One region of the Cobetia sp. 29-18-1 genome, then DNA from elsewhere that is predicted to be linked to it. Evidence: riboswitches for the same ligand, from Rfam matches in the RefSeq annotation. Region 1 holds a riboswitch; the other holds the start of a gene.
What was found. Region 1 has a riboswitch for thiamine pyrophosphate ahead of QD208_RS13970 (ABC transporter ATP-binding protein). Riboswitches for the same ligand answer to the same signal wherever they lie in the genome.
Positions count from the first base shown of each region.

Region 2: it holds a riboswitch for thiamine pyrophosphate, as region 1 does, so the genes downstream of both, thiC (phosphomethylpyrimidine synthase ThiC) here and QD208_RS13970 (ABC transporter ATP-binding protein) in region 1, are expected to answer to the same signal.

Region 1 covers NZ_JARWKS010000018.1:69,073-81,085, forward strand. Annotated here, with positions in the region: gene QD208_RS13930 (monovalent cation:proton antiporter-2 (CPA2) family protein) at 1-744, opposite strand, end outside; gene QD208_RS13935 (GrxA family glutaredoxin) at 959-1,225, opposite strand; gene QD208_RS13940 (YeiH family protein) at 1,403-2,455, opposite strand; gene QD208_RS13945 (LysR substrate-binding domain-containing protein) at 2,670-3,578, shown strand; gene QD208_RS13950 (alpha/beta fold hydrolase) at 3,744-4,568, shown strand; gene QD208_RS13955 (MFS transporter) at 4,565-5,833, shown strand; gene QD208_RS13960 (ABC transporter substrate-binding protein) at 5,970-7,274, opposite strand; gene QD208_RS13965 (ABC transporter permease) at 7,438-8,205, opposite strand; gene QD208_RS13970 (ABC transporter ATP-binding protein) at 8,202-8,954, opposite strand; TPP riboswitch at 9,013-9,126, opposite strand; gene QD208_RS13975 (hypothetical protein) at 9,292-10,257, shown strand; gene QD208_RS13980 (potassium/proton antiporter) at 10,395-12,013, shown strand, end outside.
Region 2 covers NZ_JARWKS010000002.1:175,773-187,785, forward strand. Annotated here, with positions in the region: gene QD208_RS02520 (GNAT family N-acetyltransferase) at 1-760, shown strand, start outside; gene QD208_RS02525 (nuclease-related domain-containing protein) at 890-2,185, shown strand; gene QD208_RS02530 (phasin family protein) at 2,653-3,021, shown strand; gene QD208_RS02535 (peptidylprolyl isomerase) at 3,222-3,500, shown strand; gene thiC (phosphomethylpyrimidine synthase ThiC) at 3,630-5,639, opposite strand; TPP riboswitch at 5,766-5,906, opposite strand; gene tenA (thiaminase II) at 6,064-6,723, opposite strand; TPP riboswitch at 6,870-6,996, opposite strand; gene QD208_RS02550 (TIGR04282 family arsenosugar biosynthesis glycosyltransferase) at 7,132-7,857, opposite strand; gene QD208_RS02555 (TIGR04283 family arsenosugar biosynthesis glycosyltransferase) at 7,850-8,560, opposite strand; gene QD208_RS02560 (PQQ-dependent sugar dehydrogenase) at 9,078-10,409, opposite strand; gene QD208_RS02565 (lysophospholipid acyltransferase family protein) at 10,480-11,514, opposite strand; gene QD208_RS02570 (class I SAM-dependent methyltransferase) at 11,846-12,013, shown strand, end outside.

The sequences.
Region 1 (12,013 bases):
CAGCACCCCGGCCAGGAAGGCGCCCAGGGCCATGGACAGGCCCACCCATTCCATCAGCAGCGCCGTGCTGATCACCACGAACAAGGCCGCGGCGGTGAAGATCTCGTGGATCTCGCTGCGCGCGACCATCTTGAGCAGGCGCGGTACGACAAGGCGGCCGACGATGATGACCGCCGCGATCATGCCGATGCCCTTGGCGATGCCGATCCAGTTGGTGCCGGTGGAGGCATCGAAGTTGTCAGCGAACAGCGGCATCAGGGCCAGCAGCGGGATCACCGCCAGGTCCTGGAACAACAGGATGGCGAAGGTCGACTGGCCGTGCGGCGTCGCCAGCTGCTGATTCTCGCTCAATACCTGCAGCGCGAAGGCGGTCGAGGACAGCGCCAGAATCAGGCCCAGCAACACGGCGGCGGGCAATTCCAGCCCCAGCCACAGGCCGACAGGGGTGAGCAGGGCGCCGCACAGCAGCATCTGGGCGCTGCCCAGGCCCGCAAGCTTGAGGCGCATGTCCCACAGACGCTTGGGCTCCAGTTCCAGACCGATCATGAACAGCAGCATGACGACCCCGAATTCGGCGAAGTGCAGCACTTCGCCAGGCTCCGAGATGAAGCCGATCAACGACGGACCCAGCAGTACCCCGATGGCCAGATAGCCCAGGATGGAGCCGAGGCCCAGACGCTGGAAAAGTGGCACGGCAACCACCGCGCACCCCAGCAGCACGGCGCCTTCCATCAACATGTTCATGTGCGTGTCCTTGTACATACACGGGCGGAGAAGGCAGCGATTGTCGCTGGCCCCTCCTTTTGTCGCAAGCGGCAAGGTGCGCAAGACGCGACCCTGTGCACAGCGTTGTGGTGCGAGTAAGCGTCGTGACCAGGGGCGGGAGGCGGTGACGCAGGCACAAAAAAGCCCCCGCCAATGGCGAGGGCTTCAGCAGTGAAGCGGCTGATGGCGGCGATCAGGCCTGCGGCATCAGAGCTTCGTCCTGCACGTACTGGTTGAACTCGGTGAAGCCACCGATGTGGGTCTGATCGACGAAGATCTGCGGCACGGTCTCGACCGGCTTGCCGATGGTCTTTTCCATGTCGGCCTTGCTGATGCCTTCGGCATGGATGTCGATGTAGCGGAAGTCGAAATCATCGCGCTTGGCGGTGAGCTCTTCCGCGAGGTCCTTGGCGCGGACACAGAAAGGGCAACCCGGACGACCGAAAATGACTGCAAGCATGAGACTCTCCTAAGGTTCGTGACTCTCGTTCAGCCCGTACTGGGTGGGCCGAGAAAATGGCGCCGGCACTGCCGGTGAGTAATGGATGACCGCCATTGTGCTTGAGCCTGCCCGGGTTTGCCAATTGAGCCGTACTACCAAAGTCATTGGGGCAATCAATCACTGCCGTGCTGAGGATTAGCCCATCAGCAGCAGATTGGCGCCAAAGCCACCGACGATCAGCAGCGTGAACAGGATCAGCGCGAGCAGGAAAGGCTTCATGCCCAGTGAGCGCAGACGATCGATGCGAGTCTCGACGCCCAGGCCTGCCATGGCCATGGTCAGTGCCACGCTGCCGAGGGTAGAGAGGCTTGAGTGCACTGCCGCCGGGATCGCGCCGGTGCTGTTGATGCCGGCCATGGCGATGAAGCCCAGCGCGAACCACGGAATCGTCATGCTGCCGCCGGTCTCGCGGTCATCGCCCTCGGTGCGGGCACGCATGGCCCACAGCTTCGGCAACAGCAGCAGGAAGGGTACCAGCATCATCACGCGCATCAACTTGACGATCAGCGCATTGGCCAGGGCGTCCGGGCCGACCGCTTCACCGGCGGCCACGACCTGAGCGACCTCGTGGATGGTGGAGCCGATATAGATGCCGAACAGGCCTTCATGCATGCCGCTCAGCGGGTAGAGCAGCGGGTAGGCCAGCATTGCCAGCGAGCCGAACAGCACCACCGTGGCGACGGCCATGGCGGTGGCCGCCGGGCGTGCCTTGATCATCGATTCGGTCGCCAGTACCGCCGCGGCGCCACAGATGGCGGAACCGGCACTGGTCAGCAGTGCGGTGTCGCGGTCCAGCCCCAGCCAGCGCGTGCCGATGAAGTAGCCGCTGCTCAGCACCGCGGTGATCACCAGCACATCGAGGAAGACGACGCTCCAGCCCAGGCCGAGAATCTGCTGCAGGGTGATGGAGAGGCCGAACAGGATGATGCCGAGACGCAGCAGCTTCTTGGTCGCGATATGCAGCCCCGGGGAGAGCGCCGCGGCGTGACGGCTGGTGATCGGCAGGTTGCCGACCACGATACCGCACAGCAGGGCGAAGACCAGCGGGCTGATGCCGGTGGAGGCCAGCGCCGGAATGGAATGCAGTGCCAGTCCCACCAGGGTCAGGCCGCCACACAGGGCGAGGCCCGGCAACATGCGGCGCAAGCGCTCGGCAGTGGCGGGGGGAGTCAGGGTCTGTGCGTCCATGAGCATTCTCCTTGAGGAAGGTGGCCTATCCCGTGCGGAACATGGCCTGTCTTGTTATGGGTCGTGCGCTGGCGTGTGGTGCACGGCTGTCATCGGCAAGGGCGCTTGAGCCTGCGTCGCTTGCTTAGTGTCTCTGGTTTGATGATTAGTCTATTCGGGAATATTATTCGGCAGTTAGTCGATTATTCTTTTATTACATACCGGAAAAACCGATATGCAGATCCACATCACGCTGCGCCAGTTGCAAGTGTTCGTGGCGGTGACCCGCCACGGCTCCGTCAGTGCCGCGGCGCGCGAGATCGGCCTGTCGCAATCGGCGGCGAGTCAGGGGCTGTCCGAGCTTGAGCGTCACCTCGAGGTGCAGCTGTTCGAGCGCCTCGGTCGCCGCCTGGCCCTGAACGCCAATGGCCGCCGCCTGTTGGCGCGCGCCGAGCAATTGCTGGAGCAGACCCACGCGCTGGAGCTGGAGGCGCGTGAGCCCGGCGTGGTGGATGGCAACCTGCGCGGCGAGCTGGAAATCGCCGCCAGTGCCACCATCGGCACCTGGTTGTTGCCGGGGCTGGCGGGGGCCTTCATGCGCGAACATCCGGGCACCGAGCTCAATCTGCGCCTGCGCAATACCCACCAGGTGGTGGAAGCGGTGCTCAACTATGACGCGGAACTCGGCCTGATCGAGGGCGACTGCCACGCGCCGCGCCTGATGAGCCAGACCTGGCGCGAGGATGAGCTGGTGGTAGTGGCGCCGCCGAGCCATCCGCTGGCCGTGCGCGGCGTGGCGCTCAGCGATGAGGACCTCGCCACCGCCGACTGGATTCTGCGCGAGGGGGGCTCGGGCACGCGGGCGGTCTTCGAGCGTGCACTGCACGGGCGGATCGAGCGCCTCAAGGTGCGCATGGAGCTGGGTCAGCACGAGGCCATCAAGCAGGCCGTGTTCGCCGGGCTGGGGCTGGGGTGTCTGTCGCGGCTGTCGGTGGCGGCCGAGATCGCGCGTGGCGAGCTGGTGGTGCTGGCCACGCCCCAGCTCAACCTGAAGCGGCGCTTCTCGATGCTGTGGCACCCGGAGCGTTACCGCAGCCCGCTGTGGCAGGCGGTCAAGGTCTATCTGGAAGCCAGCCCGCGCTGAGGCGTCGAGGACGAAGCCGCCGCGCGCTTGATAGTTTGCTAACATAGGCGCTCCCCGCGAGCCGGCTGCCGCCGAGCCACGCCGCCGAGCCACGCCGCTGAGCCACGCTACTGCGCCTGAGCCACGGGGAGCGTAACGGTCTGTCTAGCGTCCATGGAGATGATGATGAGCACAACGGTCGAGCTTTATTACCACGAGAGCGATGCTCGTGATGGCGCCGAGGAACAGACAACGAGCCAGCAGGACGCGACGCCGCTGGTCATTCTTCACGGCCTGTTCGGCAGTGCCGACAACTGGCGTTCGCATATCAAGTCTTGGTCGCGGACACGCCGCGTGATCGCGGTGGATCTGCGCAACCACGGCCGCAGCCCGCACGTGGCCGGCATGAGCTACCCCGAGCAGGCCGCGGATGTCATCGCGCTGCTCGACCGCCTCGCCATCGAGCGCTGTGACCTGCTGGGCCACTCGATGGGCGGCAAGGTCGCCATGCAGGTCGCGCTCGAGGCGCCCGAGCGTCTGCGCAGCCTGCTGGTCGCCGATATCGCGCCGGTCGCCTATGGCCACGGGCATGACGATATCTTTGCCGCCTTCGAGGCGGTGCGTGACGCGCGCCCGGCCTCACGCAAGGAGGCCGACACGGTGATGGCGCAGCATGTCGATACCCCGGCCATTCGCCAGTTCCTCGCCACCAATCTGGTGCGTCTCGACGATGGCGCCATGGGCTGGCGCGTCGGGCTGGACCATATCGCGGCGGGTTACCCGCAGATCGTCGAGGCGCCGCACGGCCAGGGGCCGGTCGAGCTGCCGGCGCTGCTGCTGTGGGGCTCGCGCTCCAACTACGTGCAGGCCGAGGGCCTGGCGACGATGCGCGAACACTTTCCTGCGCTGGAAGATGACTCGCTGGAGGCCGGCCATTGGCTGCACGCCGAGCGTGCCAGCGAGTTCCAGCAGGCGGTGGTGACGTTCCTTGATCGCGTCGCACGCGCTTGAGTACGCCGAGCAGCCACTCCGAAAATCGTCAGCCGGCCGCGAGCGAGCGGGTCATCCCGCCGGTGACCACCCACGAGCGCCTGGTGGTGGCGCTGGTCACCCTGCTGCAGTTCGCCGTCATCATGGGCTTCACCATGGTGATGGCGCTGGGTCCCGACTTTGCCACCTCGCTGGGCATTCCGCTGGATCACCTCGGCTATATCGTCGGCAGTTATCCGCTGGCCGCCGCGGTGGGCACCCTGCTGTGGACGCGACACGCCGATCGCTTCGATCGCCGCTGGGCAGTGCTGGGCTTCCTGTTCGGCGCGGCGCTCTGTCACCTGATCGCCAGCTTCGCCACCGACTTCGAGACCCTGCTGGCGGCGCGCATGCTGGGCGGCCTGTTCGGCGGGCCGGCGGCGGCGACGGCGCTGGCCATCGTGATCGACGTGGTGCCGGGAGTACGCCGGGGGCGCGCCATGGGCCTGGTGATGGGTGCCTTCTCGGTGGCCTCGGTGCTGGGGCTGCCGTTTGCGCTGTGGCTGTCGCAGGGCTTCGGCTGGCAGGCGCCATTTCGCGCCGTGGCGCTGCTGGCGCTGCTGGTATGCGGGCTGCTGGCCTGGATACTGCCGCCGATCCGCGGCCATCTCGATAACCCCGAGACGCGTCAGCGCAGCCGCAAGGGCACCACGATCCTGAACATCCTGGCCCAGCCCGACCATCGCCTGGGGCTGGCGCTGATCGCCACGGCGATGTTCAGCAATTTCCTGGTGATTCCCAACCTGGCAAGCTATCTGCTGTTCAATCTGGGCCTGCCGCGCGAGGATCTCGGTGGGCTCTACATGATCGGTGGCGGGCTGTCGCTGGTCGGCATGCAGCTGACGGGGCGGCTGTGTGATCGCTATGGCTGTGTCTGGCCGGGCACCATCACCTGCCTGATGACGGCGCTGGTTGGCTGGGCCTTCCTGCTGCATTCGCCGGGGCCGTCGCTGATCTGGATCGGCTTCGGCGCCTACATGCTGTTCTCGTCGGCGCGGCGTGTGACCCAGAATACGCTCAACAGCTTCATTCCCGCCGACCACGAGCGGGCAGCCTTCACCAGCACCCAGAGTGCCGTGCAGCATCTGAGCTCCGCCGCCGGCAGCTATGTGGGCGCCGGACTGCTGGTCAGCACGTCGAGCGGCGCGCTGGAAGGCATGCCGCTGCTGGTCGCGGTGCTGATGATCGCGCTGGTGATCCAGCCGCTGCAGATCCTGTGGCTGTCGCGTCGCCTGGCACGCCGCTAACGCTTGTCGAATAGGCACAAGACGGCGAGAGTGAGCCGGTCCTGAACCCAAAACGCCCTGTCGGAATCTCCGGCAGGGCGTTTTGCATGGGGCGCGCAAGCGCTCAGCGTTTCAAGAGCTCTGGGCGCTCAACGTCTCAGGGCGCGTTGACGTCGACGGCCAGGTGGCTCAGTGACTGGCGCTTCTTGATCATGCCGCGCTCGAACAGGAAGTCCTCGAAGTCACGATAGCGGCCGGCATCCAGCGCGGCAGGACGCAGCGCGAAGCGCGGCAGGGTGGCGTACCAGGCTTCCTTGTTGAGCTCGGTATCCAGTGCCGGGTCGGAGTCGCGGAACATCTCCCAGCCCTGGTCCGGGTGATTGATGATCCAGGCGGTGGCCTCGCCGACGGCGGCGAGGAAGCCGGCGTACTGTGCCTGCTTGCGCTCGTAGCTGTCGCTGTTGGCGACGAAGATCAGCTCGTCATAGGTCGGCACGCCTTCTTCCTCGATGTAGAAGGCGCGGCCCTTGACGCCTTCCTGGGCCATCTGGGCCAGCTCGAAGTTGCGGAAGGCGCCGGTGACGGCATCGACCTTGCGCGTCAGCAGTGACGGCGTCAGCGAGAAGTTGACGTTGGTCAGCGTGATGTCATCCAGCGTCAGGCCGCTATGCTGCAGCATGGTGGAGAGCAGCACTTCCTCGACACCGCCCACCGAGTAGCCGACCCGCTTGCCCTTGAGGTCGGCGATCGACTGGATGTCACTGTCGGCGCGCACCACCACCACATTCAGCGGCGTGGCGACCAGGGTGCCGATACGCACCAGCGGCAGGCCCTGATCGATCTGCAGGTGCAGCTGCGGCTGATAGCTGATGGCGATGTCGACGCGCTCGGCGGCGGCCAGCTTGGGCGGCACGCTCGGGTCGGCGGGGGCGATCAGCTCGACATCAAGGCCGTGCTTCTTGAACAGACCCAGCTCCTGCGCCAGCACCAGCGGGGCGTGGCCGGGGTTGGTGTACCAGTCGAGCATGACCTTGAACTGCGTCAGCGGCTGCTCGGCGGTGGCAGCGTCCTTGGGGTTGTCCTCGGCGACGTCCTTCGAGTCAGCATCAGCGCTCTGTTCGTCGCTGGCGGCTGGCGGGGCTTCCGCGGCCGGTTCAGCACCGTTCTTGGCCTGCTTGGCGGCGCCGGCGGTCGCTTCCACGGCTTCCTGGCTTGCCACCGGCGCCGAGGCGGGTGAGTCGCCGTTCACCCCGACCTCGGCCTGCTGAGCGACGATTTCCGGCGCTGACTGGGTGCTGGTGGCGGGTTCTGCGTCGGCGGCGTGGGCCGACATGGCGGTGGCTGGCAGGCTGCTCAGGCACAGCGTGGTCAGCAGGGTGGCGAAGGCGGTGGACAGCAGTGAGGCACGCGGTGAACGTGTCGGCTGCGCTTTGCGCCGTGGCGCCGATGACGAAAGAGACATGGCGGAGTTCCTTGTGATCACAGGGTAGTGGTGCTGCCGTTCGTGGGCGGCAGTCGTCAGGCTCATGCAATTTGTGTCGAGCGTCGTTGCGTCTTTCGATAACGCGATCTTGCGATCTTGCGGTCATGCGGTCATGCAGTGTCTGTCCGGAGCCCTGAACGCCTCAGCTCAGGCGTGTCAGCCGGTCGCGGTGCCAGGGCATCAGGGCGCGCAGCAGCGCATCCAGCGAGAAATAGAGCAGCAGGGAGAAGGCGACCAGTACCAGCAGGGCGGCGAACATCAGGTCGATCTCCATGCGCGCGTTGGCGTTAAGCATCAGATAGCCCAGCCCCTGACTGGCACCGGCCCATTCCCCGATGACGGCGCCGATGGGGGCGGCGGTCGCGGCCATGCGTATGCCGGAGGCCAGTGCCGGCAGCGCGGCGGGCAACTGGATGTGGATCAGCCGGCGCCATGGGCTGGCACCCAGGGTATGGGCAAGATCCAGCCAGCCCTGTCGGGTCTGGCGCAGGCCGTCGTAGCCGGTGGAGGCGACCGGGAAATAGATGATCAGTGTCGCCATCACCACCTTGGACAGCATGTCATAGCCGAGCCACAGCACCAGCAGCGGCGCGATCGCGAACAGCGGTATCACCTGACTGATCAGCAGCATCGGCAGCAGCGTGCGGCGCAGGCGGGGAATGAAGGCCAGCGCCAGCGCGGTGGCAAGGCCGAGTAGAATGCCCAGCACCAGCCCGGCCAGTATCTCGCTGATGGTGACGCCAGCGTGATGGGCCAGCAGCGGCGCCTTCTGGATCAGCACCTCGAGCACGGCCTGCGGCGTGGGCAGAATGTAGGGCGGTACGGCGGTGACGACAATGATCAGCTGCCAAAGCCCCAGCAGGAGCAGCGCACTGATGACGAGGTGACGCATGGCGTGCAGACGTTTCATGCGGCCTCCTCGCTATCGCGCAGGCGGGCGATCAGTTGCGCCTGCGCCGGTGGCAGGGCCGGGTCATCCAGCGGCACCGGGCGTGCGGCGCCAAGCCCCGGCAGGCGTTCCAGCTCGGCGCCGTGGCCCGGGAGGCTCGAGGGGCGCAGCACCAGCAGTTGATCGGCGAGGCGCAATGCCTCCAGCGGGTCATGGGTCACCATCAGGACGGTGCGGCCCTTGAGCAGGCGGCTGGCCAGATCATGCAGCTCCAGACGGGTGATGGCATCCACCGCCGAGAACGGCTCGTCCATCATCACGACCGGCGCCTGCTGGTAGAGCGTGCGGGCGAGGGCGACGCGCTGGCGCTGACCGCCGGAGAGGGCATCCGGCCAGGCCTGCTCACGGCCCTCAAGCCCGACCGCGGCCAGAAGCTCATGGGCAAGCTTGCGATTGCGCGGCCGCCGGCGCAGGTCATCGCCCAGCCACAGGTTGTCGATGACGCGCCGCCACGGCAGCAGCAGGTCCTGCTGCGCCATCCAGGCCACGCGGTCGGTCAGCGGCTGACCGTCATCGGTGGCGAGGTCGAGCTGGTGGAGGTCTGACATCTCCAGGCCGGCCAGCAGGCGCAGCAGCGAACTCTTGCCGCAGCCGGAGCGCCCCAGCAGTGCCGTCCAGCTACCGGCCTCCAGACGCGCGGAAATATCGCGGAACAGCGTGTGGCCGGCGTAATCGATTCGTGCGTTGTTGAGGGTGAGTCCCAGCGACACAGGCAATTCCGTGGTCAGGCGGCATGCCGGCAGGAGGAAACAGGTGACGCGCCATGCAGGGCACGCGTCGGGGATTCCCTCCGCCGGTATCAACCGGATCAGGTTCCAGGGGTTGTCGCGCGACGTATCGCTGCGGCTCTCAGCCCATCCTCGGGCACCCCCATCCAGGCCGACAGTGTAACGTCACTGTCTTGCCGGTGTCTTGTCCGGCGCGGGTCAGGGGGGCGGGTCAGGTGGGCAGGGCAGAGGTGGCGTGCGAAACGGACTATGCCGATGTGCCACGCCTTGGGTATGCTGAGCATTACTGTAACAAGACGTGTAGCCCAAGGAGATCATCATGCCCGACACACCGGATCTCTCGACCTGTTCCAGTTATCCCGTTCCCCCGCGGCGGCCGAGCACGGCTGAGGCCGTGGGCGAGCCGCGTCCCGTGCCCAGGGGCTGGCCCGAGGAGTCACTGACCCGCCGGCTCTCGACCTATCTGGGTCAACCGCTCGAACCGCTGGCGCTCGCCTGGCCGGATAGCGCCAACTGGCTATGGCGCCAGCGTGGCGGCACGCCCGGCCTCATCAAGCTGGCGCGCACCGGCCCAGACCATGACCCCTTCTGGCGCGCAATGCGCGGGGTCTTCGGCGCCGATCGCTGGGCGACGCCGGAGGGCCTGACGCGACTGGCGGGCGCCTTGCCCGCGCGTTTGCCGATTCCGCCACTGCCCCTGACCTTTCTGGGGCGTCTCGATGGCGCGCCCATCTGGCACCTGCCGTGGTCCAGCGGGCAGCCGAGTGATCTCAGCATCACCTTCTGTGAGCTGCTGGGCGACCAGCTCGGTCGCCTGCATCAGGATACGGTGTCGGGCTTCGGCCAACCGCTGGCGCAGCCGATGCCGCTGTTGCACTGGAATACCCGCGTCACGCGCTATCTCGCCCATCACCCGCGTCGCGCGGAGCTTGGCACGCTGCTCAAGCGCACCTACCCGGCGCCGACCCGCGCGGTGTGGTGTCTGCCGGACATGCGCGCCGATCAATATCTGTGCGCCGCCACCGGCTGGGTATGGAGCGATTGGGAGGCGCTGGTGTGGGCACCGATCGAGTTCGACTGGGCGCTGGTGGAGTTGCTGCTGGAAACGCCGGAGCAGCGTCAGGCCTTCATGAAGGGCTATTCGCGCCATGGGCGCATGATCGATCTCGATGGCCAGCGTGAGCTGTGTCGTGCGCTGTTGTGGGCGATGGAGGCCTTCGGCCCGCGGTCCTATGCTGAGCTTGCGGCAGCCCCGGCCTGGGTCTCGCCGCGCAGCCTGGCGTGAAATCCGCGTGCTTCACGCTGCAAGTACATGAAAGGTGTGAAATTTCTCTGCAGCCCCATCGCTGACATGGAATACTGTGGGTGAGTCGTCGTGGACGTCACTCGAGATCTGATGTAGGGCTTGGCGGGGGAGCACTCGTGGTAGAGAACCTGAATTATTATTTCTTGCTGGCAGGCACGCTGATCGCCTTGAGCGTGTTGGCCAGCCGCGTCTCGGCGCGTCTTGGCATGCCGCTGCTACTGCTGTTCCTCGGCCTTGGCATGCTGGCGGGTGAAGATGGCGTGCTGGGCATCCAGTTCGATGACGCCTCATCCGCTTACATGATCGGCAACCTGGCGCTGGCGCTCATCCTGCTCGATGGCGGCCTGCGCACGCGGCTGTCCACGTTTCGTGCCGGCCTGAAACCGGCGCTGGTGCTGGCCACCGTCGGGGTCTTCATGACCAGCGGCCTGGTGGGCCTTCTGGCCATGTGGCTGTTTGATCTCACCCTGATCGAAGGCCTGCTGGTCGGGGCCATCGTCGGCTCCACCGATGCCGCGGCGGTCTTCTCGCTGCTGGGCGGCCAGGGCGTTCACCTCAATGAGCGTGTCGGTGCGACGCTGGAAATCGAGTCCGGCACCAACGACCCGATGGCGATCTTCCTGACCATCACGCTGGCCGAGATCCTGACCGGTCAGCTATCCGGCGTCGCGTCGGGCATCATGAGTTTCCTGCTGCAGTTCGGTGTCGGCGCCGCCATGGGGATCGCCGGCGGCTGGCTGATCGCCCGTCTGATGCGCTATCTGGACCTCGCGCCCGGCCTCTATTCGCTGCTGGCGCTGGCGCTGGGCTTGAGCCTGTTCGCCACCACCAACGAGATGGGCGGCAGCGGTTTCCTCGCCATCTATCTGTGCGGCCTGATGATCGGCAATCACCCCGGGCGGCATCTGGAGCACATCCTGCCGGTGCATGATGGCCTGGCGCATCTCTCGCAGATCGTGCTGTTCCTGATGCTGGGCCTGCTGGTCTCGCCCTCGACCATGCTGCAGTTCGCGCTGCCGGCCGCCATCCTCAGCGTGGCGCTGATTCTGGTGGTGCGCCCGCTGGCGGTCATCCTGTGTCTCAAGCCGTTCTTCCGCTTCCGCTGGCGCGAGCTGTGGTTCATCAGCTGGGTCGGGCTGCGAGGGGCGGTGCCGATCGTGCTGGCGATCTTCCCGGTGATCACCGGGGTCGAGAATGCCGGTCTCTACTTCAATGTCGCCTTCTTCGTGGTCATCATCTCGCTGCTGGTGCAGGGCTCGTCGCTGGCGCCGATGGCGCGCAAGCTGAGGGTGGTGGTGCCGCCGGGCGCACAGCCCAGTCGCCGCAACCTGCTCGGCATCATGCCGGTCAATGACTACGAGATGCTGGTCTATCGCGTCGACAACACGGCGCTGGAGGGCGTGGCGCTGCGCATGCTGCGCTTCCCCTCGGGGGCCAAGGTCGGGGCGCTGTTCCGCAACAAGGTGCTGATCCACCCCAAGGGCAGCACCTGCCTGCATCAGCAGGATGTGCTGTGCGTGGTGGGGCGCTCCTGTGATGTGCCGAGCCTCAACCGCATGTTCAATGGCGAGAGTCTGCAGCACGAGCAACGTGCCTTCTTCGGGACCTTCACGCTGGAAGGCGATGCCAACATGCAGGATATCGCCGATGTCTACGGCTTGACGCTCTCCCAGGGCGAGCACCACCTGACCATCGCCGAATTCATCACCCGGCGAGTCGGCGGGGTGCCGGTGGT
Region 2 (12,013 bases), on a different contig from region 1:
ACGTCGTTATGAGCACAGCGGGTTTCATCTGCTGTTTGTCTCGGCAGAGGAGCGGCAAGACTGGCAGGCGGCGATTCCGGAGCTGATTTCGCGTCCCGGGATGCAATATCACTGGCAGTCACGCGGCGAGCCGGACTTTGCCACCTGGCTTGAGAGTCTGCGTTCCAAACGGCGCAAGGAGATCCGGCGCGAGCGGCGCAAGGTCGCCGAGCAAGGCTTCACGCTGGCCAGGCTCGAGGGAGCGCAGATTGGCTCTGACGATATCGAGGCCTTCTACCGCTGCTACTGCATGACCTATCTCGAGCGCGGCCAGCGCCCTTATCTGCCGCTCGATTTCTTCCAGCAGCTCAGGCGCAGCATGCCCGAGCGATTGCTGCTGGTGCAGGCGCGAGATGAGCAGGGCGCGCCGGTGGCGGCAGCCTTGTGTCTGATCGGCAGTGATTGCCTGTATGGTCGTTGGTGGGGCAGCGAAGTCCATGCCGACTGTCTGCACTTCGAGGTCTGCTATTACCAGGGGCTCGAATTCTGCCTGCAGCGAGGGCTCAAGCGCTTCGATCCCGGCACCCAGGGTGAGCACAAGATCAGTCGCGGTTTCGCGGCGTATGCCACCGGGTCGCTGCATTGGCTGATGCATCCCGGGCTTCAGGAGGCGGTGGCAGAGGCGGTCGAGGAGGAGGCACGTTGGCTCAGCAAGGCGCGTCAGCAGGTGACGGCAATGCTGCCCTACCGGGAGGCCGCGCCTCAGACAGCGCAGGAGTGATGACCCTCAGCCTTCTTCACTGTCATCCGCTATCCGCTGGCGGATTCTCCCGCGGAGTCAGAGGCAAGAAAGATTGCGAATAGAGCACTACACTGAGTTATATATGAATGCTCTAATCCAGAGGCGCCCATGCTGATCAAGGACTGCGATTCACGGGAATACGACCTGCTGGTGCTCGAGGTGCTGGCGCAGGATGCTGCGCTTGCCGCGCCCGAGCGCCACAAGGTGCTGGAGGCCCTGCGTGCGATACGTGCCCGTCAGGCGCGTCGCCGTGCGCTGGCAAGCCAGCTGGATGCCTTGTTGGGGACGCGGGATGATTGGGTCGTGCTGCATGATGTGCGGCTGGCGCAGGCAGAGGGCGTGATCGAGATCGATCACCTGCTGATCAACAGCCTCATGCAGGTCTGGGTGCTGGATGCCTCCTGTTTTGATCTGACGCTCTCGATCACCCCCTTCGGTGAGCTGTTGGCCCATAGCGGACGAGTCGCGCAGGGCGGCGAGACACCCTCAGGCGAAGATGGCGTCATGGCGCATGCCGTGACGCCGTGTCCCTTGCAGGCGATCCCTGAGCGTAGCCGCGCCATCGTGCAATGGCTGGAGGCCTCCTCGTTGTTGCCTGTGCGCCTGGGGATGACCCTGCAGCCGCAATTGCGCTATCGCATCGTGGTGGCCGATGCGGCTCAGGTCAGCCGGCCGCCGGAAGATATCGTGGACAGTCGTGCGCTGCTGTCCTTCGCGCGCCTCAAGCGTCAGTGCCTGCAGGTGAGCGGCAAGACCGCTTACGTGACACGGCTGCGCAGTTTTACCCACCGCCTCGATCAGCGCCGCCTGCGCCAGCTGGGGCGCGCCATCGCCACCCAGCATGTGGCCCCCAACACGGATTGGGTGGCGGAGCTGGGCCTGGCCGCTGGCACGCGCGCGACGGATGGCGACGCTGCCACTCAGGTATCCCCGCTGGCCTATCTATGGCAACCGCCGCTATCGCCTGAAGAACTGGCGCGGGCCTCAGGCGATAGCGCTGCCATGGCGGCAGAGTCCGATGACATGGAAGGGGCGTCGGATGACACGACGCTGGCGGTCCAGCGTGGCGTGACATCTACGGCTGCCCTGAAACGGCAGTGCGGTTTTGGGGGCCGAGGGCTGCAGGCCGCGCATTGGCAGCCCGGGCACCAGGCTCTGGATCAGGATGGCCGAGAAGGCCCCGCTAGCCCGCAGGCGGCAGGCGAGCAGCCGGGTGCTGCGGCCGACAATCAGCAAGGCGCGTCTTCCGCCCAGTCGCAGGATGAGGAAGGCTTGCCGCGCTGTCAGGGCTGTCGGCGATGGCTTTCCACCCAGAGTGTCGACTTCTGTCGCCAGGCAGATCAGGCACGCGCGCTGGGCGGGCGCCTGCTCTGCAAACGCTGTCGCGACGCCTCATGCCAGTGAGGCAGCAGCACGGCGCTATCCTCAAGTTCAGGCTTTCAGCTTCGGGCTTCTGCCTCAGCCCTCTGTCCTAGCCCTTTATCCTCCCAGCCCTATGGCCCAGCACTTTGGCCCAGTCTGGCGTTCCAGGGCGTGGTGTGTGGCATGACGGGGCCCCAAGGCGTCAATTTTCTTTTCAACTTCTGATTGTTTTTCTCCAGTGCAATCAAGCCACTGCATCAACCAGGGCGTACAGATCAGTCGTTGCGATGTTTTTGATGTTGCAGTGCAACAAAGACTGTCTTATGCTGCGTTGCAGCGAGGATGGAACCTGGTCGATAGCACTATCTGACCGCGACGGCTCGATAGTGACGGCTTGATAATGATGGCTCGGTCACTACGGTGCACCAGCCCGGTTCAGTCCTGATAACCGAACGGAGCAACGCTCCGGTTCATTTCAGCGTGATGCCAATACCCTGGAGGGTGCCTACATGTTCAATGCCAACTTCGAGAAGTCCGCTCAGCAGTTCGACGATATGTTCCTGTCTCCGCTGCGTGCGTTCAGCGCCCTGAGCATCGATTACAGCGAGAAGCTGATCGGCGCACAGATGGAACTGACCAAGTCCTATGCTGATGCTTCCCTGACCCAGGCGCGTTCCATGCTCGAGATCAAGGACAGCGAAGGTCTGAAGAACTTCGTCAAGGAGCAGCAGGAAACCGTCAAGACTCTGGGCGAGAAGCTGCAGAACGACACCCAGAAAGTGGTCGAGCTGAACCAGGAATACGCCAAGAAAGGTCAGGAACTGGCAGAAAGCAACGCCAAGTCCGCCTCCGAGGCCATGCAGAAAGTCGCCAAGTAAGCGACTGCTGCCGACGCTCTCAGGCGAGCGTCCCCAACGCCCATCCGGTCTTCCGGGTGGGCGTTCGCGTGTCTGGGATATCGCTGAGCAGGTGGGGAGGCGCGCGACGCTAGCGGCGAGCGCTGCCTTGGGCCACAATGACCTGCCACGCCGCCGGTGATTGCCGGCGGCATTTATTCGATCAGTGACAGGTGATAGACATGGCACAGGCCACAGCGCGTCATATTCTCGTTTCCAGCGAAGAACAGTGTGCAGCTCTCAAGACCGAAATCGAGAACGGCCGCGATTTCGCTGATGCCGCTCGCGAGCACTCCTCCTGCCCGTCCGGCCGCAGTGGCGGCGACCTGGGTGCCTTCGGCCCGGGCATGATGGTCAAGGAATTCGACGAAGTCGTGTTCAGCGCCCCGATCAACACCGTGCAGGGCCCGGTGAAGACCCAGTTCGGTTATCACCTGCTGGAAGTCACCAGCCGCACGTGAGCCTTCTGTCACGCTCATGAGATGTCATGAGCGTGTGGCAGGATGTGACGAAAACGCCCCGACCATCACTGGTCGGGGCGTTTTTTGTGTCGCTCGGAATGTCAGCCTTCCTGTGCGTCAGGCACTTGGCTAGACCTCCTGATAGAGCTGGCTGCCTTCACGCTTGAACTTGTCGGCCTGCTCCTGCATGCCGGCCATCACGCTGTCGGCATCGCCGGTCAGACCATGCTCATTGGCGTAATCGCGCACTTCCTGGGTGATCTTCATCGAGCAGAACTTCGGCCCGCACATGGAGCAGAAGTGGGCGACCTTGGCCGAGTCCTTGGGCAGCGTCTCGTCGTGGAAGCTGCGCGCGGTGTCCGGGTCCAGGCCCAGATTGAACTGGTCTTCCCAGCGGAACTCGAAGCGTGCCTTGGAGAGCGCATTGTCACGGCGTTGCGCGCCCGGGTGGCCCTTGGCCAGATCGGCGGCATGCGCGGCGATCTTGTAGGTGATGATGCCGGTCTTGACGTCGTCCTTGTTGGGCAAGCCCAGGTGCTCCTTGGGGGTCACGTAGCAGAGCATGGCGCAGCCGAACCAGCCGATCATCGCGGCACCAATGCCGGAGGTGATGTGGTCGTAGCCCGGGGCGATGTCGGTGGTCAGCGGGCCGAGGGTGTAGAAGGGCGCCTCGTCACACTCGCTGAGCTGCTTGTCCATGTTCTCCTTGATCAGGTGCATCGGCACGTGACCCGGGCCCTCGATCATGACCTGGACATCGTGCTGCCAGGCGATCTTGGTCAGCTCGCCAAGCGTCTCGAGCTCACCGAACTGGGCGGCGTCATTGGCATCGGCCACCGAGCCCGGGCGCAGGCCATCGCCCAGTGACAGGCTGATGTCGTAGGCCTTGCAGATCTCGCAGATGTCCTCGAAGTGACGATAGAGGAAGCTTTCCTCGTGATGTGCCAGACACCACTTGGCCATGATCGAGCCGCCGCGCGAGACGATGCCGGTCACGCGGCTGGCGGTCAGCGGCACATAGCGCAGCAGGACGCCGGCGTGGATGGTGAAATAGTCGACGCCTTGCTCGGCCTGCTCGATCAGCGTGTCGCGGAAGATCTCCCAATCGAGGTTCTCGGCCACGCCATCGACCTTCTCCAGCGCCTGATAGATCGGCACCGTGCCGATGGGCACGGGAGAGTTGCGCAGAATCCATTCACGGGTCTCGTGGATGTTGGCGCCGGTCGAGAGGTCCATCACGGTGTCGGAACCCCAGCGGATCGCCCAGGTCATTTTGTCGACCTCTTCCTCGATGGAGGAGGTGACCGCCGAGTTGCCCAGGTTGCCGTTGACCTTCACCAGGAAGTTGCGGCCGATGATCATCGGCTCGCTTTCCGGGTGATTGATGTTGGCGGGAATGATGGCGCGGCCGCATGCGACTTCCTCACGCACGAATTCGGCGGTGATCTCGTCGGGCAGGTTGGCGCCGAAGCTGTGGCCCGGGTGCTGGTGGCCCAGAATGCTCTCGACGGATTCGCTGCCCTGATATTCCTCACGCAGCGCGATACGACGCTGATTCTCGCGAATCGCGATGTATTCCATCTCCGGGGTGATGATGCCCTGGCGCGCGTAGTGCAGCTGGGTGACATTCTTGCCCGGCAGGGCACGACGCGGGCGGTGGTCCAGCTCGAAGCGCAGGGACGACAGGCGCAGGTCGGCCTGGCGCACGCGACCATATTCACTGCTCAGCTGATTGAGCTGTTCGGTATCACCGCGTTCCTCGATCCACTTCTCGCGCAGCGGCGCCAGGCCCCGGCGGATGTCGATCTCGACCGCCGGATCGGTGTAGGGGCCGGAGGTATCGTAGACGACGATCGGCGGGTTCTCTTCCAGGCCGCTGGAGGTCTGGGTCGGCGAGCAGCCGATCTCGCGCATGGGCACGCGGATGTCCGGACGGGAGCCTTCGATATAGATCTTGCGCGAGCCGCTCAGCGGCGCGATGGCGGCGGCGTCGACTCGTGCTTCGCTGGCGAGATGGCGGCTGCCATCCTTGCGACCGGCGCGCGCGCGTGCCTTGGGGGCAGCCTCAGGCTGCGAGGCGAGCGGTGACTCGGCGGCGTTGGTGGCTTGCGGGTCTTGTGTCGTCGGGGCAGTGCTCATGCAGGTCTCCTCAAAGGGCGACGTCACGGCTGACGTCATCATGGGAAGACCGTGCGCAGGGAGAGGATGGTCGTCGCCGACTCCTTGCCAGCAGGTGGCCCGGGAGCGAGGCGGCCGCGCGCAGCGGCTGGCCATCAGCTTGATTCCTACGCCGGTCCTAACCGGTTCAGGTTCCACGGGACCCCTTGCTGGCAAGCTCGCGCGTCAGGGCGGCGAAGCATGCATGCAGGATCTCAGCCGGTTCCACCGGCACCCCGTCAAGCGTGTGCAGATTTCAATGCGAGGGTGTTGCCCGAAGCGTCAGGCTTGCCACGGGGAGCATTCTCGCATCCAGGCTCTGTTGGCCTGTCAGTCGTGCCATCCATGGGGATGGCGTCATCCCGAGCGGCTCATGGCGAGTGCCGGGACGTCAGTCTGTGATGACTCAAGCGCGATCGAGGCCCATCTGCCAGAAGTCGATCTCGAGTCGCGTGGCGTCCCGGAAGACATCGACCAGCTCACCCAGTCGGCGCTCCGAGACCTCCGAGAGGCGCGCATCCAGCCATTCGCGCTCGGCTTCGACGGCTTCCTTGAAGTCATCGCTTGAGTACATCGCGATCCAGTCCGCGTATGGGTTGTTCTCGATCTCGGTGGTGTCCTGATCGAGCAGCCACTCGGCGATCTCGCCGTAGCCGATCAGGCAGGGCGCGAGCGCCACGTGCAGATCGAGCAGGTCGCCGCGCTGGCCGCAATCGAGCACGTAACGGGTATAGGCCAGGGTGGCGCGGGATTCCGGCAGCTCGCTCAGGTCATCCTCGCTGATGCCCCACTCGCTGCAGTAGCCGATATGCAGATCGAGCTCGGTATTGAGGATGGTGTCGAGACTGGCCGTGGCCTGACGCAGCTCCGCGAGGGTGCGGCTCTTGTAGGCGGCCAGCGCCCAGGCACGCGCGAAGTGGATCAGGAACAGGTAGTCCTGCTGCAGGTAATGGCGGAAGGACTCCTCCGGCAGACGACCTTCGCCCAGCTGGCGAACGAAGTCGTGCTCGAGATAGTCACGCCATTCCTCGGCGCAGGCACTGGTCAGGTCGTTGAAACTAGGCATGACGCATCCCTCGGTGAGCGTGCTGACGACCCGTAATGGGGCGGCAGGTCTCTGGCGCAAGCGTGGCCAGTACCGGAACAGGAGCAGGGGAAAAGCGGGGGAGGTGCCGACAGTCACCGTGAGAAAGTGGTGACGATATCGAGTGGCATCGCTTCGCGCTTGATCCCTACGCCGGTACTAGCCGGATCAGGTTCGGCGGGATCGTCATTCACGCAAGGACGTTGCCTGCGCATGACATCTCAGCCGGTCTTACCGGCACCCCGTCAAGCTGTGACATGTGAGTCACGATGCAGCGAGTGTAACAGCCCTGCGGCGTAGAAGAAGGGCAGTGTGAGCAAAAATGCATACGACTTTGGGAGGCATGCCGAACCTGTGATGAGCCTCAAGCGGGCTTATTTATGGAAAGTCTCAAGCGGCAAGGTCGGCCATGAGTGCCGGCAGGTGGCGCGACAGTCGCGCAAGGTCACGCGGCTCATCGACATCCCAGCTGGTCGGCAGGCAAGCGGCCGTTCTCCCCGCCCGGGCCAGCAGCGCCAGAGTGTCCCGGCAGACATGGGCATGGCTCCAGTGGGGCAGCAGGAAGGCTTGCGGGCAGGGCGCCTTGAGGCCGATCAAGCCATAGCCACCATCGTCGGTGGGCTGCAGCACCGCGTCGTGAGTGCGCAGTCTGTGGGCTGCCTCGCGCAGCCGCTGGCTATCCAGCGCTGGCAGGTCGGAGCCCATCAGCAACACCGGCCCCTCGGGCAGATGTCGGGCCATGGCCCGGGACATTCGCTCACCGAGCTCCCCCTGCGGCTGTGCCTCGAAGGTGAGGTCGGCAGTGGCATCGACAACGCTTCGCAGCCGGGCTTCCAGCGCTGCCCGCAGAGCCGCCTGTTCAGGTGCCTGACTCGACGGCTCGGCAGAGGGCGTCAGCATCACCACGACCTTGCCGAGGCGCGCGGCGCAGGCGTGGTCAACGATATGGCTCAGCATCCGCGCATAGAGTCGAGCTGCGCCCTCGGGGCCGAGTGCGGGGATCAGGCGTGTCTTGCAGTGGCCGGCGATGGGCAGGCGACCGAAGATGATGAGAGTCGGGCGCACCTCTGACGCGGCATCAGCGGTGGGCAAGGTAGGCAACACCGCATCACGCATGTGGCATGCCGCGCTGCTCACAGGCCTGCGCCGCGGCGCGATAGCCGTAAAGGCGTGCCAGGCGTGCAGGGGAGACGCCACACCAGGCCGCCAGCCGCAGTCCCCACATCTTGACGATGGTGCGCCAGACGCCGTGGGTCTCCCAGCGTCGACCGCTGGTCGTGACACGCGCGGTCAGGTTCATTGGCGGGGTCAGATGCTTGAGATGGGCACTCAGCCAGATATCTTCCATCAGTGGCATGTCGGCAAAGCCGCCGATGGCCTCGAAGGTCGAGCGCTTCACGAACTGGGTCTGGTCGCCCGTGCTGATGCTGGTCAGCCGCGAGCGCAGATTCATCATGGCGGCGATCATCGGTAACCACGGCGACTCGCCCTTGATGCTGACATCGAAGCGGCCCCAGTCGCTGCGGCGATGCGTCGTGATGGCCTCCTTGAGCAATGCCAGCGCATTGTCGGGCAAGTCGGTATCGGCATGCAGAAACAGCAGCCATTCTCCGCGTGCACGCGCGGCTCCGGCATTCATCTGGCGTGCCCGGCCCGGCTCACTGCTCAGCACGGCATCACACAGCGGTCGGGCCAGTGAGGGGGTGCCATCCGTCGAGCCACCATCCACCACGATCACTTCACAGTCACCCCCCGCGCGCAGGCGACTCAGGGCAATCAGGGTTTGCACGATGCCGGCTGCCTCGTCATGCACCGGCATCACGATGCTCAGCCAGGGAGCGCGCGTCAGGTGCGTGCATGTGCTCGACAGGGAGTCCCGGCTGGCGGACGTCCGTGATGCTGGGGGTGGCTGCTGGTTCATGGCGGCAGGCTCCGACGATGGCGTATTCGTTGGATCATACGCAGGAGTTCGTAGGCTGGATGCACGGGCGAGATAGGCTCTATCAGCGCGTCATCGTTCAATAAACGCTTGGCGTCGACCCAGTGTCGCTCCATGGCCACACAATGCCTAGCTGGCCATTGGGTGCATGCGAGGGCACAGGACTACATTCCTGTAATTCGCAGGCGGGGCATGCAAGGCAGGTTTTCAGTATCTGTAGCAGGCAAGCGCTGCATTCATCGGCCCTATTTATAGGCCCTCTCCATAGGCCCTCTGCCAAGCAGCTCCTGGAAAGAGAGCCTGAAGAGAGTGCTTGGACAAGAGGGCTTGGAGAGAGCGCGTGAATAAGGGCCAGGGCCTCGATTATCAAAAGCCCGTTCTGCTGGAGGTCAGGCCATCAATCGAAGGTGAGGCGATAGAGGCCAGCCGCGCCGCTATCCGAGGTGAAGTACAGGCTGCCATCAGGGCCGAACAGAACATCGAGCGGGCGAATCCAGCGCTGACCGCTGCTGCTGTCCTGCAGGCCGGTCAGCACTGGCACCAGGCGTGCTTCAGTGTCTGGCGTCGCCAGCTTGAGGCCCAGCAGGCGAGGCTCACGGCGGCTGGCCGGGTCACCCGCGGCGTTGCCGGAGGGCGCCGTGCCCCAGCTGCCGTGGACTGCCACCACGACATCCATGTCTGCCGCCAATGGATGCTCTGGCGTTACCACCGCGATTCCCATCGGTGCACTGCGAGCGGGGATCTCGGCCAGCGGCGGCGCAATCTCGTCACGCTCACGCGGTGAATCGCTCGTGATGCAGTCATCCGCCTGCCAGCGGCCATCGACCCACTGATACCAGGGCATGCCATGGAAGCTGCCTTCGCGGGCAGCAACCACCAGTTCGCGGGGTTGCTCATAGCCCCAGTGGTCGGGGCCGTTGTTGGTAGCCAGCAGACGCGGCTCATCTTCCCTACCTGGCTGCCAGGCGAGGCCTACCGGGTTGCGTAGCCCGCTGGCCCAGGGCTGCCAGTGCGGCGCATCGCCGGATTCCTCAAGGCGCAGCACGCCGCCGCGGCGTTCACTGAAGGAGTAGCCCTGCTCGCTGCCTGCGAGGTATTGATTCGAGCAATTGCCCTGGATGCCCAGCGCCAGATAGAGGCCACCATCCGGCCCGAGACTCAAGGTGCGCGAGTTATGGCCACCGCCGCCGGGCAGGGCGATCAGCTCACGAAAGTCATCGCGGGTGAGAGACTCGCCGGGTGAATAGTCGGCGACCAGCAAGGCTGCAGTGGTCGCGACATAGAGCTTGTCACCACGCACCACCAGCGAGTGAGGGTAGCCCGACAGTTCGACCAGCGTCTTCACGGCAGGGAGGCTGCCGTCCGGCGTCAGCTGAGCGCGATAGACACGCTCGGCCCGCGAGCCGATCAGCAGTTCGCCAGCATCAGTGAGGTGCAGCATGCGTGGACTGTCGAGCGAGGCCAGCCGCTCGAGCGTGGCGCCCTCAGGCAGCTTGAGCGCAGGGGCATCACTGGGCACTTGCTGAGCGCTCACCAGCGACAGCGAGGAAGCGGCCTCTGTCTCTGCCTCTGCCTGGGCAGGCAGAGACAATGCGAGACAGGCCGCCGCGGCACTTGCGACCAGGCGTGTCGCCAGACTTGCCGGCAGGCGTGTCGATACTGCCCGGGGCAAGGAGGGGCGCCGGGGCGATGAGCTTGTGAGGTGAGCGGTGTGAGTCTCGATCGGCATCCTTGCCTCCTGTCATTGAGCCATGCGCATTCAGTCTGGGAGCTGATGGCTTGATCCGCCAGTGTTGCCCTCAGCCGCGCTTGCTGGCCTTGCGGCGATGCTTGAAATAGCGGCGCCAGCCCTTGAGCGAGAAGAAGGAATAGGTGCGCGCGTAGAAGCGGGCTTCCTGCCAGCCCGGTTGTTGCTCCATTTCCTGCGGGCTCTTGCGCCAGCGCTTGTATTCCCACTGATACTGGGCCGGCGCCAAGGCGATCGCCGCTTCCACCGAGGAATTCACCCCGCGTGCCGAGGCGACTTCCTCTTCGCAATAGACTCCCTCATCCGCAGCGAGGAAGTGGATGGCGAAGCCATGGCCATCTTCCAGACGCTGGGCGACACCGGTGACGACGCGGGCATCGGTTCTCGCCACCAGCTTGGGCAGCAGGGTGGCGGTATAGGCGGGGCGGCCATAGAAGTCGGCGAAGACGCCGCTGCCACGGCCCGGCTCCTGATCCGGCAGTATGCCGATCGCTTCGGCGCGCTTGAGTGCCTTGAGCAAGGCAGCGACGCCACGCGAGTTGGTGGGCACCAGGCTCGCACCCATGCGCTCACGGCCATTGCGGATGATCGGGTCGAGGCGTTCGAACTTGGGCGGCTCGTACATGGCGGTGAACGGGAAGTGGCTGGAGAGCCAGAAATTTAGCACTTCCCAGTTGCCGAAGTGTGGCGCCAGCACGATGACGCCGCGCCCCTCGGCGCGCGCCTCGTCGAGCAGGTTGCGGCCGTGGACCTCGAGAATCGAATCGCGCACGGCGTCTTCATCGCCCAGCCACACCTTGCCCAGTTCCAGCATGGTGGCGGTGGAATGCGCGAGGCTGTCGCTCGCCAGACGCGCGCGCGCCTGGCTGTCGAGCTGCGGGAAGGCCTGGCCCAGATTCTGGCGCGTGACCCGGCGCTCGCGGGGATTGCACAGCTGCACCACACGCGCCAACGGGCGCGCCAGCCACCAGAGCTGGCGGGTGCTGAGCCCGGACAGTCGTTGCCACAGACAGGCCACGGAGTTGGCCTTGAGAGGAGTCAGGCGCTGTTCCATGGCCTGTTCGAACCGCTTGAGAGTCTTGTCCATCGTCACACGTGAAGTTCCGGTGGTCTGGCGTGAAAGATCGCGCCTGTCTGACGCGAAGGCAGGCGCCGTGACATCGTCAGGTGTCGCGGTGCCGCACTCGAATGATGCTCATTGTGCCAGAGGGGGGCGGTGCCTGCAGGCTCCATCGTGGCAGGCGCCAGACACTGGCGCGGGGTATCATTCAGCACTCAGACAGTCGCCACCTTCGATACGTTCACCTGCTGCGGAATCACCCCTGCCGCCGTGGTGTCGCGCGTGGCGGCGAGTTGTCACCGCCAGTCGTGTGGTGACGTCGATCCTCATCGCCAGTGTCCCTTGCCGCGGAGCCCTGATGTCAGCCCCTGATTCCCCCGTTCCCTATCCGCCTTCAGATACTGTCTGCCCGCTGTGTGAGGCGTCCCAGAGCCAGCATGTACTGCACCTGGTACAGCGACGCAGGCCATGCCCCGAGACCGGTCAGCGACCGCCCGCCGACGAGCGCGATTACCTGCGCTGCCCG